DNA from 4 places in the Bifidobacterium scardovii JCM 12489 genome. Region 2 is predicted to be linked to each of the others. Evidence: riboswitches for the same ligand, from Rfam matches in the RefSeq annotation. Region 2 holds a riboswitch; each other region holds the start of a gene.
The links. A riboswitch is a leader RNA that binds a small molecule or an ion and turns the genes downstream of it on or off. The one in region 2 is predicted to bind thiamine pyrophosphate.
Positions count from the first base shown of each region.

Region 1: linked by a shared signal. The riboswitch ahead of BBSC_RS09330 (hydroxyethylthiazole kinase) and the one ahead of thiS (sulfur carrier protein ThiS) in region 2 are both predicted to bind thiamine pyrophosphate.
Region 3: linked by a shared signal. The riboswitch ahead of BBSC_RS02965 (phosphotransferase) and the one ahead of thiS (sulfur carrier protein ThiS) in region 2 are both predicted to bind thiamine pyrophosphate.
Region 4: linked by a shared signal. The riboswitch ahead of tenA (thiaminase II) and the one ahead of thiS (sulfur carrier protein ThiS) in region 2 are both predicted to bind thiamine pyrophosphate.

Region 1 covers NZ_AP012331.1:2,268,225-2,271,457, forward strand. The annotation lists gene BBSC_RS09315 (hypothetical protein) at 1-114, opposite strand, end outside; gene BBSC_RS09320 (transcriptional regulator) at 335-721, opposite strand; gene BBSC_RS09325 (hypothetical protein) at 718-1,248, opposite strand; TPP riboswitch at 1,444-1,551, shown strand; gene BBSC_RS09330 (hydroxyethylthiazole kinase) at 1,543-2,490, shown strand; partial or broken gene thiE (thiamine phosphate synthase) at 2,561-3,233, shown strand, end outside.
Region 2 covers NZ_AP012331.1:222,609-225,841, reverse strand. The annotation lists gene BBSC_RS00870 (aldo/keto reductase) at 1-573, opposite strand, end outside; TPP riboswitch at 707-810, shown strand; gene thiS (sulfur carrier protein ThiS) at 1,148-1,342, shown strand; gene thiF (sulfur carrier protein ThiS adenylyltransferase ThiF) at 1,348-2,073, shown strand; gene BBSC_RS00855 (thiazole synthase) at 2,126-3,019, shown strand.
Region 3 covers NZ_AP012331.1:715,244-718,476, forward strand. The annotation lists gene BBSC_RS02960 (ABC transporter substrate-binding protein) at 1-648, opposite strand, end outside; gene BBSC_RS02965 (phosphotransferase) at 733-1,875, opposite strand; TPP riboswitch at 1,959-2,058, opposite strand; gene galE (UDP-glucose 4-epimerase GalE) at 2,197-3,210, shown strand.
Region 4 covers NZ_AP012331.1:1,249,081-1,252,313, reverse strand. The annotation lists gene BBSC_RS05150 (LacI family DNA-binding transcriptional regulator) at 1-334, shown strand, start outside; gene tenA (thiaminase II) at 572-1,243, opposite strand; TPP riboswitch at 1,364-1,467, opposite strand; gene BBSC_RS05140 (alpha/beta hydrolase) at 1,685-2,374, shown strand; gene BBSC_RS05135 (DUF4232 domain-containing protein) at 2,424-3,233, opposite strand, start outside.

The DNA.
Region 1 (3,233 bases), 1.1 Mb from region 2:
GATTTCGTCGCGGATCAGCGACGCCAACGGCATCGCGCCGCCGATGACCACGAACGTCAGCATCACCCAGTCATGCCGCAGCCGTCCCAGATCCCTGTACAGCAACCCCTTCATATGATCCCTTCAGTTCTTCCGCTTAGCTTTTCTACTCCCCATGAGGGGGCCGAGTCTTGAAGAAAACGCCAGAGACGTTTTCAGGTGTGTTCGAGCCGACAGGCGAGCGGAAAGAACGCGATCGAAGGCCGTCCGCGATTGCTGGACGCTGGCCGCGAAGCGGCCTGAGGAGTGATCTCCGCACACAGCTATACACCCTCCCCCGATCTGTTCGTCAGCATCACCGCGCCTTGTCATAGCGCGGCTCGCCGGGGTCCGGCATCACACCGGCGACGATCTGCCGGAGCGCCTCCACGTGCGCGTTGAACGCGGCCAGCCCCTGCCAGGTGAGCGACACCCAGGTGATCGGGTACCGCCGCGTAAGCCCCGATTTCTTCTCGATCGTCACGTATCCGGCGTCCGCCAAGGTTTTCAGATGCTTGGAGCATGTCGCGTCGCTGATGCCGAGCGTGTCTCGCAACACGTCGAACCGCACCGAGTCGGAGGCGGCCAGCAGCCCGCAGATACGCAGCCGGATCGGCGCGTGGATCACCTCGTCGAAATGCGGCGTCACACCGCTTTCCTCGCCGCTCCCGCCGTCTGTCCGCCCAACAGTCCGCTCATTCATCGCAGATTCCTTCCGGCCACGCCCCGCAACAGCTCGTCCTCGAGCAGGCGCATCAGATAGGCGAATCCACCGGCCGAGGCGGCAACGACCGGCAGCATCCACAGCAGCGGCACGCCATGCAGGCCGGCGGCCATCATCAGCGCGCAGCCGCCCCAGCACACCGCCGCGGCACCCGTCAGGCGCATCCACGCACGGCCGGTCATACGGCGCAGGCAATGCCGGTCCCTGACCATCAGCCCATATTCGCGGCTGATCCGCAACGCATTGCCGAACAGCCAGGCAAGCGCGATCGCACACGCGGCGAGGAACGCGCACGCCTGCACCTCCTTCGATCCGCCGAACACCGACGCCGGCACGCTGAGCTCCGACCACGCGAGCAGGTCCAGAAACGCCGCATTGCCCATCAGCGACAGGTAGTACCAGTGCGGGAACCGCACGCGCGTGACCAGCCGCGCACGGTCGCCGTCGATCAGGCGCAGGGCCTGCTCCGCCGGTGAATCCGGCAGGAACGATCGTTCGCCATCCATGTGCGCATCATCTCGATTCATCGTCGTCGCGACAAAACTTCTTTCCAACACGGAAAACAATACTACTTTCCATCATAGAAACAAGTTGGCGTGTCGAACGCGTCCAATGCCACACATCGCGGCGACGCGCCAGACCGGCGATACCGGTTTTGCGATTTCGACACGAAATTGTCCATGTTGGTGCATAGCGTCGGCAACGTAATGCAGGGGAACCCGGCCGGTACGACGGGTTGAGAATGGCGCAGGCCTGACCCTTAGAACCTGTTGGTTAAGACCATCGTAGGGAGCAGCGATATGAACGATTCGCATAGGCATGGGTGCAATGGCCGCACGGCCGCGCAAACGCCATCGGACCCGCATGCGGCGGGGGATCCCGCAGCGTTGCGGGACCGGATCGCGCAGGCGGTGCGCGACGTGCGCGCAACGACGCCGCTCGCCCAATCCTTCACCAATTTCGTGACGATCAATCTGGTCGCGAACGCGCAGCTGGCCGCGGGCGGTACGGCCGCGATGAGCTTTCTGCCCGACGACGTGATCGACACGTCGGCGATTTCGGGCGCCGACTACATCAACGTCGGCACGCTGCTGCCGTTCTACAAGGAGGCGTTGCCGCAGATCGCGCGCGCCTTCCACCAGAGCGGCCATCCGTGGGTGCTCGACCCGGTGGCGGCCGGCATCGGCGCGACGCGCACCGCCATCCTGACCGCGTTCAAGGACTATCCGCCGACCATCATCCGCGGCAACGCCTCGGAGGTCATCGCCCTGTGCGACATGTGGGGGCTGGGCAGGCAGGACGATGGCGTCTCGGGCGACGAGCATCCCAGCACGCGGCCGGCCGGCGTGGAATCCGTCGACGACGTGGAATCCGCGACCGATGCGGCCAGGCGGCTGGCCCGGCATATGGCGCCTCTGTCGCCCGGCGGCCAAGCGGCCGTGGCGGTGTCGGGCAAGGTCGATCTGGTGACCGACGGCGATCGCATCTATCGGTTGCCCGGCGGCAGCGCGCTGATGTCGAAGATCACCGGCGCCGGATGCTCGCTGGGTGGCGTGACCGCGACCTATCTGGCCGTGGCCGAGCCGCTGACCGCGACGTTGGCCGCATCCCTGCTCTACAACCGCGCCGGTGAGATCGCCGAACGCCTTTCGGACGGCCCGGGTTCGTTCCAGGTGCATCTGCTCGACGCGCTGTGGAATCTCACCCCCGAGCAGGTCGCCGCCTCCGAGATCGTCGTGGCGCGCTAGCGGCGGTTCATGTGCGGGCGGCAGCCCGCATGCGGCGTGCATAACCAGACCCAATGGCAAAGGACATGATATGAGCAACTATCCATACGCATCGATGCGCGACCAGTACGACCTGTCCGCCTATTTCGTGGTCGGGCCGCAGGACACCAAGGGGCGCCCGGTCGCCGGAGTGGTCGACGAGGCGCTCAAGGGCGGCGCCACGTTCATCCAGCTGCGCGCCAAGCCCGGGGACGCCGCGGACATCACGGCCGCCGCGCGGCAGATCGCGCAGGTCATCGCCGACAACGGCAAATCCGAATCGGTGCCGTTCGTGATCGACGACCGCGTGGACGTGGCATGGCAGTGCCGCTATCTGGGCATCAAGGTCGACGGCGTGCATATCGGGCAGACCGACATGCAGCCGCAGGCGGCCCGCGCCCTGCTGGGCGACGATGCGATCATCGGCCTGTCGGCGGAGCTCGTGGCGCAGGTGCGCGCCGCGAACGATCTGCCGGAAGGATGCATCGACTACCTCGGCGCCGGCCCGCTGCATGCGACCATCACCAAGCCGGACGCGGCGGTCGTCGAGGCGGACGGCACCCGCCACACGCTGGACGAGGCCCAGATCAACGCGCTGTGCGCGGCGAGCGCCTACCCGATCGTGGTCGGCGGCGGCGTGCACGCCGACGACGTGCCGATGCTGGCGCGCACGAAGGCGGCCGGATGGTTCGTCGTCTCGGCGATCGCCGGGGCGCCGGATCCGC
Region 2 (3,233 bases):
CAGCTGCTTGAGCGCGCCGATCTGATCCTCGTAGGGCACCGCCGGGTCCGGGCCGTGCGAGTACAGCAGGTCAAGCGCGTCGACGCCGAGATGCCGCGCGGATTCCTTCGCGTCGCGGATCATCGTCTCCGGCCGGGAATCGGCCATCCAGCCATAGCGGCTGCCGGCGGCCTGCAGATGCTGGCGCCCGCCGCCCGTTGCCGAGGCCCGATCCTGCGAGGCTGACGCACCGGCAACCGCCTCGCAGGTGCGCCGGTACCCGGTCTTGGTGGCGACGAGCACCTCATCGCGGGGGCCGTCCCAACCGGCAAGCGCATCGCGGACCAGCCGCTCGCCGTATCCCATGTCCTCCGGAGTCCCGGTTCCGGGAGCGCTCGGCAGATAATACGACCATGCGGTATCGAGATAGCGCACGCCGCAGTCGAGTGCGGCGCGAATCGTCTCGAGCGCGGTGCCGCGGTCGGGGCGCCCCTCGATCGCAAGCGCCATCGTGCCCATGCCGAGGCGGGGGATGTGATATCCCGCGAAATCGACGGTGTTCGCGAAATCGGTCGCATGATGCAATGCTGTCATGCCACCATCTTCGCATAGGCGCGGACATGCGGCCGAGGGAGCCGGGCGGCCGGTCCGGCGCGCGGCATGCCGGTCGCCTCACCCCGTCCACCCCGCCCGCATGGCATGTCGCACGGTCGGCGCTATGATGGTAACGCAACCGAACGGGAGCCCGGATGGGCTGAGAGGAAGTCGCGAACTTCGACCGTCAACTTGATGCGGGTAATGCCGCCGTAAGGAAACGGGTTGGTCACGCCATATGGCATGGCGTTCGCGATGCACTCCCATCCATTCGAAGCATGTCAAGGCACGCACGCCGTGTCTGCACCGCATTGCTTCCGGCACGCACGGCGGCACCACGCGGACTCGTCATCGCGCTGGCGCACCGGCGGTTCCGCAAGCAGTCCGGGCGCAGCGCACCGGCGCAACGCCGCGATATTTCGTTCCAATAACCAAACATTGCCTTATAACTGAATATCGAATGACCAGGGTCATGAAGGGGCGCACCACCTCACAGGGTACGGCTGCTTCAGCGACCCTTTTTTATTACGCGCGCCGACGGGCCATCGCCGGCGCGCCGGAACAAGGGGATCACATGATCGTCAATGGCAAGGAAGAGCAGATCGAGACGCCGCTGAGCGTCAACGATCTGATCGAACGCCTGGGCTTCACGCCCGAGCGCGTCGCCGTCGAACTGAACGGGGCCATCGTGCCGCGCGTCAAGCGCGCCGAGACGATGCTCAAGGGCACCGACACCGTCGAAATCGTCACGTTCGTGCAGGGAGGCTGACGATCATGCCGATACCAGCAGGATTCACGCCATCCGCCGACGACGCTCAGCTCGCCGCCCGCGACGCCGCGTTCCACGGCACGCCCGACCCGACCACGCTCGTGTCCGAGCGGGAGATCCGCGACGCGCTGATCGAGCGCCATACCGAGGCCACGCAGAGCAAGCTGGACAACGCCCATGTGGCGATCGCCGGCTGCGGCGGGCTCGGCTCGACCGTGGCCGTGGCGCTCACGCGCATCGGCGTCGGCCATCTGCATCTGGTCGACTTCGACCGCGTGGATATGACCAATCTGAACCGTCAGCAGTACTTCCTCAAGGATGTCGGGCAGTACAAGACCGAGGCCCTGCGCGCGAATCTCGCGCAGATCAACCCGTTCGTCGACGTGCGCATCGACACGGTGAAGGTCACCGACGAGAACGTCGCCGAGCTGTTCGGCGACGCGGACATCATCTGCGAGGCGTTCGACGTGCCCGAGAACAAGACGCTGCTGGTCAACGCCGTGCTCGAGCAGCTGCCCGACGCCAAGCTCGTCTCCGCCTCGGGCATGGCGGGATTCCGCAGCTCGAACCTGATCTCCACCCGACGGGTGTCCCGCAACTTCTACTTCTGCGGCGACGGCGAGACCGCTCCGGTTCCGGGCGCCGGGCTGATGGCCCCGCGCGTCGGCGTGGTGGCCTGCCAGGAGGCGAATATGATCACCCGCCTGATCCTGGACGAGGAAGACGCCTGACAGCCGAACACGCACGACCGAACACGTACCACCGAACACGCAAGGACATACCATGACCGATAATCCAACCCTCGACGAGCTGGTCGGCACGGCCACGAACACCGCGGTCCTGCCCGAACCGGACGAGCACGCCTACGACGCGATCGCCACCGGCGACGCCGACCCTCTGGTGCTCGGCGGGCACCGGTTCACCAGCCGATTCATCCTCGGATCGGGCCGCTACGACCTGAACCTCATCAAGGCGACGATCGAGAACGCGGGAACGCAGATCGTCACCATGGCGCTGCGCCGCTGCCGCACCACCGAGAACAACCTGCTCGACTACATCCCCAAGGGCATCACGATGCTGCCGAACACCTCCGGCGCGCGCAACGCCGAGGAGGCCGTGCGCATCGCGCGGCTCGCCCGCGAGGTGTGCCAGACCGATTTCGTCAAGGTCGAAATCGAGCACGAGACCAAGTACCTGCTGCCCGACAACGCCGAAACGATCCGTGCCACCGAGATGCTCGCCAAGGAGGGATTCGTGGTGATGCCGTACATGTTCCCCGACCCGATCGCGGCGCGGCAACTGGAGGAGGCAGGCGCCGCGTGCGTGATGCCGCTCGGCTCGCTGATCGGCTCGAACAAGGGCCTGCGGGCGCGCGACTTCATCGAGGTCATCATCCAGAACGCCCATGTGCCGGTCATCATCGACGCGGGCATCGGCCGGCCCAGCCAGGCCGCCGAGGCGATGGAAATGGGCGCGGACGCGGTCATGGCCTACACGGCCATCGCCTCCGCCGGCAACATTCCGCTGATGGCGCGCGCGTTCAAGCACGCGATCGCCTCGGGCCGCGAAGCGTATCTGTCGGGTCTCGGCACCGTGACCGAAGGTCACGCCGTGCCGTCCAGCCCGACCAACGCCGCGGACTATCTGGCCCCCAGCGGTTCCGCCAACGCCGCGTGAGCCGCCACCGTATTCGGATCCCTTCCCGGGAAACCCGAATATGACAGAACGGCTGAGGGAAATCCCGAACGTTACCGGATTGATACCCGATATTTGCGAGGCTTCTCCCCTCAGCCACTTCGTGGCAGCTCCCCTCAGAGAGGGGAGCCAGATCAGAGCGGGCACGGGTCACCCGCTCAAACCATGTTGGCGGCGGCTCCACGGCGCCCGCCGC
Region 3 (3,233 bases), 490 kb from region 2:
CGCGGTCGCCTCGGCGAAGTTGCGGACCAGCTGCGGGTTGCGGTCGAGCATCTCGCGGCGCACGGACACGAAGTACGAGTGGTGCGGCGCCACGTCGATCGCGTCGAACGGCAGCACGACCAGCTGGTCGAACGGCTCGGAACCCTGGTACGGCTCCCACCACGCCACGTTGATGAACGCGTCGAATTCGCCGCGCTCCACGGAGCGGATATCCGGCTCCCACTCGCCCGGGTCGATCGTGATCAGCTTGGAGAAGTCGCCGCCGTCCTTCTCGACGGCCTGCTGCAGCTCCGTGTACAGGCGCTTGACGCCCATGGGGATGCAGACGCGCTTGCCCTCCAGGTCGCGGAATCGCGTGATGCCGGTGGACTTGTTGGTGATGATGCCGCCGATCTGGCACTGGTTCATCACGGCGAACGAGAGCAGCGACGACTCGCCCTGCTGGTGGAACAGCAGCTGGTTGAGGCGCACCAGGGCGATGTCCACCTCGCCGCGCGCCAGCAGGTAGGCGGGGTCGCCGCGGTAGAAGTCGCCGCTGGTGAACTCGACGTCGATGCCGCGCTCGGCGTACAGGCCGCGCTCGCGGGCCAGGTACATGCCGGCGTGGTTGGTCCAGGGATGCACATATTCCAGACGGACTCTGAGCATGGGTGTTCTCCTTTGATTGTGGGGGTTGATTGGTTGGGAATCGGAAAGGCGGGGGCGGGAGCCGCGTTGCCGTGCTGGGATCTCCTACAGGGCGGCGCGCACGGCGTCGAGGAACGCGCGCCCGGCGGGGCGGAAGAACCATGCGGTGTGCGCGATCAGGGACACGTCATAGCACCACGCCGCATCGTCGGCGCGGCCGGTGCCGTCGGCGTAGTAGCCGATCCAGTTCAGCGACGCCTCCGCCTGGGCGACGGGCAGCATGTCGGCGACCAACGCGCGTTCGTTGTCGCCGAGCGGGCGCACCCGCTGGTATCCACGGATGATCGCGCCGGCGATGTCGGGCCGGCAGGCGGTGTCGTCCCCATTCATGATCTGCACGAATTGGATGGCGTTGCGCTCCAGCGCCTCCACCAAGTCGAACACGGCCGCGTTGCGGTCCGCAAGGCCGAAGTCGAACGCCGCGGACGGCGCGTCGCCGCGCCACAGGAAATTCGACACATGCGGGTCGCCGTGTGTCCAGCAGGACGGCAATTGATGGTAGGCGCCGCTGATGCGTTCCGAGAGTCGGCGGTGCTCCGCCAGATCACGGCGCAGATCGCGGTGCGTGTCCTTGAGATATCGGGCCACCGAAGGGCGTTGCGCCAGCCAGTCCTCCAGCGCGGCGTCCAGGTCGTCGCTGGCGAACAGGCCGAAACGGTCCTGGAACGGCGAGACGGATTCCGGCCGGGGCTCGTCGAAGGATGCGGCCGCGAGCGCGATGCGGGCGAGAAGGGCGCCCAGCCCCTCCGCCTCGGCGAGACTGCGCGGGGGATCCCAGGTCAGCGCGTCGGCATAGCGGTCCTCGCCGTCGGCCCGCGGGCAGACCTCATATACGGATGGCCCGACGGCGAGCGTGGTCCGCAGCGCGCCGGGAGCGGCGTGCTCGTCGAATTCGAGGAATGCCGGGCACGGCATGCCGGCGCTCGCCAGATGCGCGACGAACCGGTGATAGGGGAGTATGGACGGCGTATCGCGCACCGAGCGGTCGTAGCGCTTGATGAATACGTCGCCGTGATCGGTGCGCACCGTCGACCCGGACGCGGTCGGCCGCCCGCTATGGGCCAGCACCTCCTGCGCGCGCATCGGCTCGGCGAGCGCCGCGAGCACGCGGCCCGCCTCGTCGAGGGTCACGTCGGGCCATCGCTGCGCGACGATGTCCAGCTGCGGGTCGTTGTCGGCGTTCTCCATGACGAAGTCCTTTCGTTGGGCGGACCCCATCGTGCGGATCGACGGCGATCCGTGGCCCGTGCGGCGCGTGACGTTGGTGGCGCGCAAGCGGACCTGAGACTTCGTTCGCCGGTACTAGCCGAATCACGTTCTACGGTCGGGATCGTCCCCTCTCAGCTCGTATGAGCCCCCGTGTCTGATGGAAAAACACAGTAGGCCGAAGCGTGTACAACGTGCTATACTCAAATTGTACAAAAAGTAACAAATCAGAGCAAAAGTGAACAAAGGTTCGAATGGTAGCCTCTGTTCGCAGGAGCCCACTGAACAATCGAAAGGCCAGACATGACAGTTCTCGTCACTGGTGGGTGCGGCTATATCGGCGCCCATGTCGTCCACGCGCTTCACGAGGCCGGCGAACGGGTCGTCGTCGTCGACGATCTGAGCTACGGCAAGCCCACCCGCATCGAAGGCTCCCGTCTGTACGGCATGGACATCGCCGCGCCGGGCGCCGGCGAGCGCCTCGCCGAGATCCTCGACGCCGAAGACGTCGATTCCGTCATCCACTTCGCCGCGCGCAAGCAGGTCGGCGAATCCGTCGAGAAGCCGCTGTGGTACTACCAGCAGAACATCAACGGCATGCTCAACGTGCTCACCGGCATGACCAAGTCCAAGAACGCCAAGAAGCTCGTCTTCTCGTCCTCCGCGGCCACCTACGGCGTGCCGCCGGTCGATGTGGTGCCCGAGGACGTGGTGCCGATGCTGCCGATCAACCCCTACGGCCAGACCAAGCTCTTCGGCGAGTGGATGGCCCGCGCCTGCGAGCAGCCGTTCGGCATCCGCTTCTGCGCGCTGCGCTACTTCAACGTGGCCGGCTGCGGCCCCGTCGAGCTTGAGGATCCGGCCATCCTGAACCTCATCCCGATGCTGTTCAACCGCCTGAAGCAGGGCAAGGCCCCGGCCATCTTCGGCGATGACTACCCGACTCCGGACGGCACCTGCGTGCGCGACTACATCCACGTCTCCGACCTGGCCGACGCGCATATCGCCGCCCTGAAGTACCTCGACCGCGACGAGCGCAAGTACGACGCCTTCAACGTCGGCACCGGCGAGGGCACCTCCGTGCGCCAGATCGTCGACGAGGTCAAGAAGGTCACCGGCCTGCCGTTCACCGAGGCCGTCATGGCCCGCCGTGCCGGCGATCCGCCGCACCTCATCGGCTCTCCGAAGCGCATCAACGAGGAGATGGGCTGGCACGCCAAGTACGATGTCGAGGACATCGTCAAGTCCGCATGGGATGCGTGGCAGGCCAACCCCGAGCACCACATCGACGTCGCCACCTGGAAGCAGGTCGACTAGCGGCGTCGCCGTTCCGCCGCGGG
Region 4 (3,233 bases), 1.0 Mb from region 2:
CGGCGGCGCCGGACACGATGCCGACGCGCGCCGCATCCTCGCCGACCACCGCGTCGATGCGCTGATGTGCGGCAGCGACTGCATCGCGGCCGGGGCCATGCAGTATCTGATCGGGCAGGGCGTGGACGTGCCGGCCGACATGGCCATCGCCGGTTTCGACGACAGCTCCGACGCCACCGCCATGCAGCCCCAGCTGACCACCATCCGCCAGCCGCTCGCGGCGTTCGGCGTCAATCTGGCGTCGATGGTGCTCGATCAGATCGAGGGACGGCCGATCCGGCACACCCTGATCCTGCCGACCGAACTGGTGGTCAGGGGATCCACGGCGCGATAACGGAGATCCAGCCTCGCACGGCGGTTCCCCATATCAGCCCAGTGATCCATTTCGCACATGGATGAGCGGCTGATGCCACGATGCTATCGGCCATCCCCAGTCGGCTTCGCCGACAGCCCCCGCCAGCGGGGGCATGCACTTTGTGCACCACTGCGAACGACCTATCGGACCGCCCGCCCGGCGGGGCGTTCATCGCCTAAGCATTCACAAGACCGACCATCAGAGCACCCGCGGCCGTCAGCCCCGATCCCACTCCGGCTTCCACGAGTAGTGCATGTCGTAGGCGCTCGCCCAGAACATGTACTCGTTCTCGACGCCGGTCACGAAGATGTCGATCAGCTCGCGTTTGCGCTCCTCCGACAGCCCCTCGACCAAGCGCTCGATGTGCTCGATCAGCCACGCCGACCCTTCCCAGAACGAATCGGTCTTGTACATGTCGACCCAGCTCTTGTACGGGTTGGAGTCGAGGGTGCCGGCGAACTCGCGGGCGAGGCGCTGTCCGTAGTCGGCGTAGACCCAGGCGCACGGCAGCACGGCGACGAGCACGTCGACCAGCTGGCCGCCGTAGGCAATCGACAGGATGTTCGAGGTGTAGGCGCGGGCGAACGCGGACTGGCGCACCGCGTTCATCTCCTCCTCGCTCACGCCGTAGCTGGCCATGTAGGAGCGGTGCACCTTCGACTCGACGTTGAAGATGCCGTTCTGCACATTGACCATGAAGGTCATGATCTCGGAATCCATGGTCTTGGTGAGCGCCAGCGCGTGCACCTTGGCATAGTCCTTGAGGTAGCGGTAGTCCTGCAGCAGATAGAAGGCGAAGCGCTCGCGCGCGAGCGTGCCGTTGCCCAGCTCGCGGATGAACGGCTGCCGGTACCCCTGCTCCCAGACCAGATCCGCGGCCTCGCGCATGCGGCGGGCGAACGGCGGAAGGTGGTCCGGGGTGATCGGCCCGAACGCCTCCGCGTCGAACGGCTCGTCGGACGGCACGCCCTGAGCGGCATCGGACAGGGTCGGCTGGATGGACGGACGATACTCCATGATTATGTCTCCCTTCGCTGGTGTTAACCAACAGGTTCTAAGGGTCAGGCCCACGGCCTTTCTCAACCCGTCACCGGGTTCCCCTGCATTACGCCGATCATTATGGCACCGCACACCGACCGGCGGCGTGTGCCGCGCGCCGGTTCAGCCCTCCGCGCCGGGGTTGCCGGGCGTATCGCCCGGGCCGGGCGGGGTGGACAGACCGGCCTGATCGGGCGGATCGGCGAGCGTGGCACGCTTCCCCGCACGGCCGATGAACTAAGCTGGATCGCACGTCATATGCCACAGCGGCATCGCGTTTCGGGAGGCGATATGCACATACGGATGACGGCCAGCATCGAGGGCATCGGCGGCGAAGGTCCGGCCGGCAGCGGCGACGACCGCGTGTTCGTCATGTTCCATGGATACGGCAACGACGAGGACGAGATGGTGCGCATCATCGAGGCCGTCTACCGCACGGATCGGGACGGCGCCGCGCATGGCGGCCAGGCCGGCCCGGACCGGACCGCCCTGGGACCGGAGCCCAGCTACCTGTCGTTCCGCGGCACGCATGCGAGGCCGTATATGGGCGGCAACTACTGGTATCCGGACGGGTGTTCGGTCGGTGAACGGCGCCGCGCATGCTCCGAGGTCGGCGATGCCGTCGCCGCGCTGCTGGCCGGACCGGCGTTCGCACCGCGCCGCAAGATACTCGTCGGATTCTCGCAGGGCGGGTACCTGTCGTACCGCATGGCGCTGGAGCATCCGGGCCTGTTCGACGCCGCGGTCCTGCTCAGCCCGTCGTTCGCCGGCGAGTCCGGCACCGTGCTCGGCCCCGACCGCACGACCGCGTTCTTCCTCGCCTACGGCTCCGAGGACCGCACGATCCCCGCGGACGACCAGCGCACCGCACGGCGGGTGCTGGAGCAAACCGGGCGCCTGACGCACCGCGTCTACCCCGGCATGGGGCACGCGATCAGCGACCAGGAGATCGCGGATATCCGCGCGTTCCTGACCCGGTAGCCCCGCCGGCGACGCGCGGCCGGCGGCACCGGCGTCACTCCACGACGAGTCACTCCACGATGGATAGGCGCGCGACCGACTCCGGCCGCCATGACCCGTAGTGGCGAAGGAACCAGTTGGGCCGGTCCTTGGACGCGGCCCGATAGGAGACCCGGCCGCCCACGGCCAGAGCATGGTCCCGCCCGTAGACGGACGCCGTCGACAGCAGCGAGCCATCGTCGACGGTTCCGCCGGAGCCGGCCTCATCCAGCGTGACCAGCGCGGGAGGGATGCAGGGGTGCAGGCCGACGTTGCGCAGAGTCAATGTCGCATCCGCGGGCGCCCCACCGGCATCGTCCTTATCGTCGGAGTCATCCTTCGCCAGCATGCAGGGCTCATCCAATGCCGGATCGACATCCTCCGCCGCGCCGGATGCGTCGCCGCCGCGCAACGGCCCCAATGCGGCCTGCGAAAAGCCGCTGACGATGACGTCCATCCCCGGATCGGTCGCCAGCAGACCGTCGGCGGCAGCGTTCGCCCCGACGTGCACGGGCAGTGCGGACACTTCGCCGAACGCCAGCGTGATCGAAGTCTTCTCTTCGGCGTCGGCCTGCTGGCCCGCCTTCCATTCGACCGCCGCCGTCACCGACCGGAACGGGGCCAGCACGATGGTTTCGCCATCCGGCACGCTGCTCACGCCGGTCTGGCGGTTGCCCGGCACGACGCGCAGATGCTGGTCCTCATCGCCGCGCACGACCGTGAGCTCCGGAGGCCCCGACGGTACCGAGCACGCTCCGTCCGTCGTGTTCATGACGCGCAGGTACGCGATTGCGTCGCCCATGGCCTGATCCTGTGATTCCGCGACGGCGGCGAGATCATC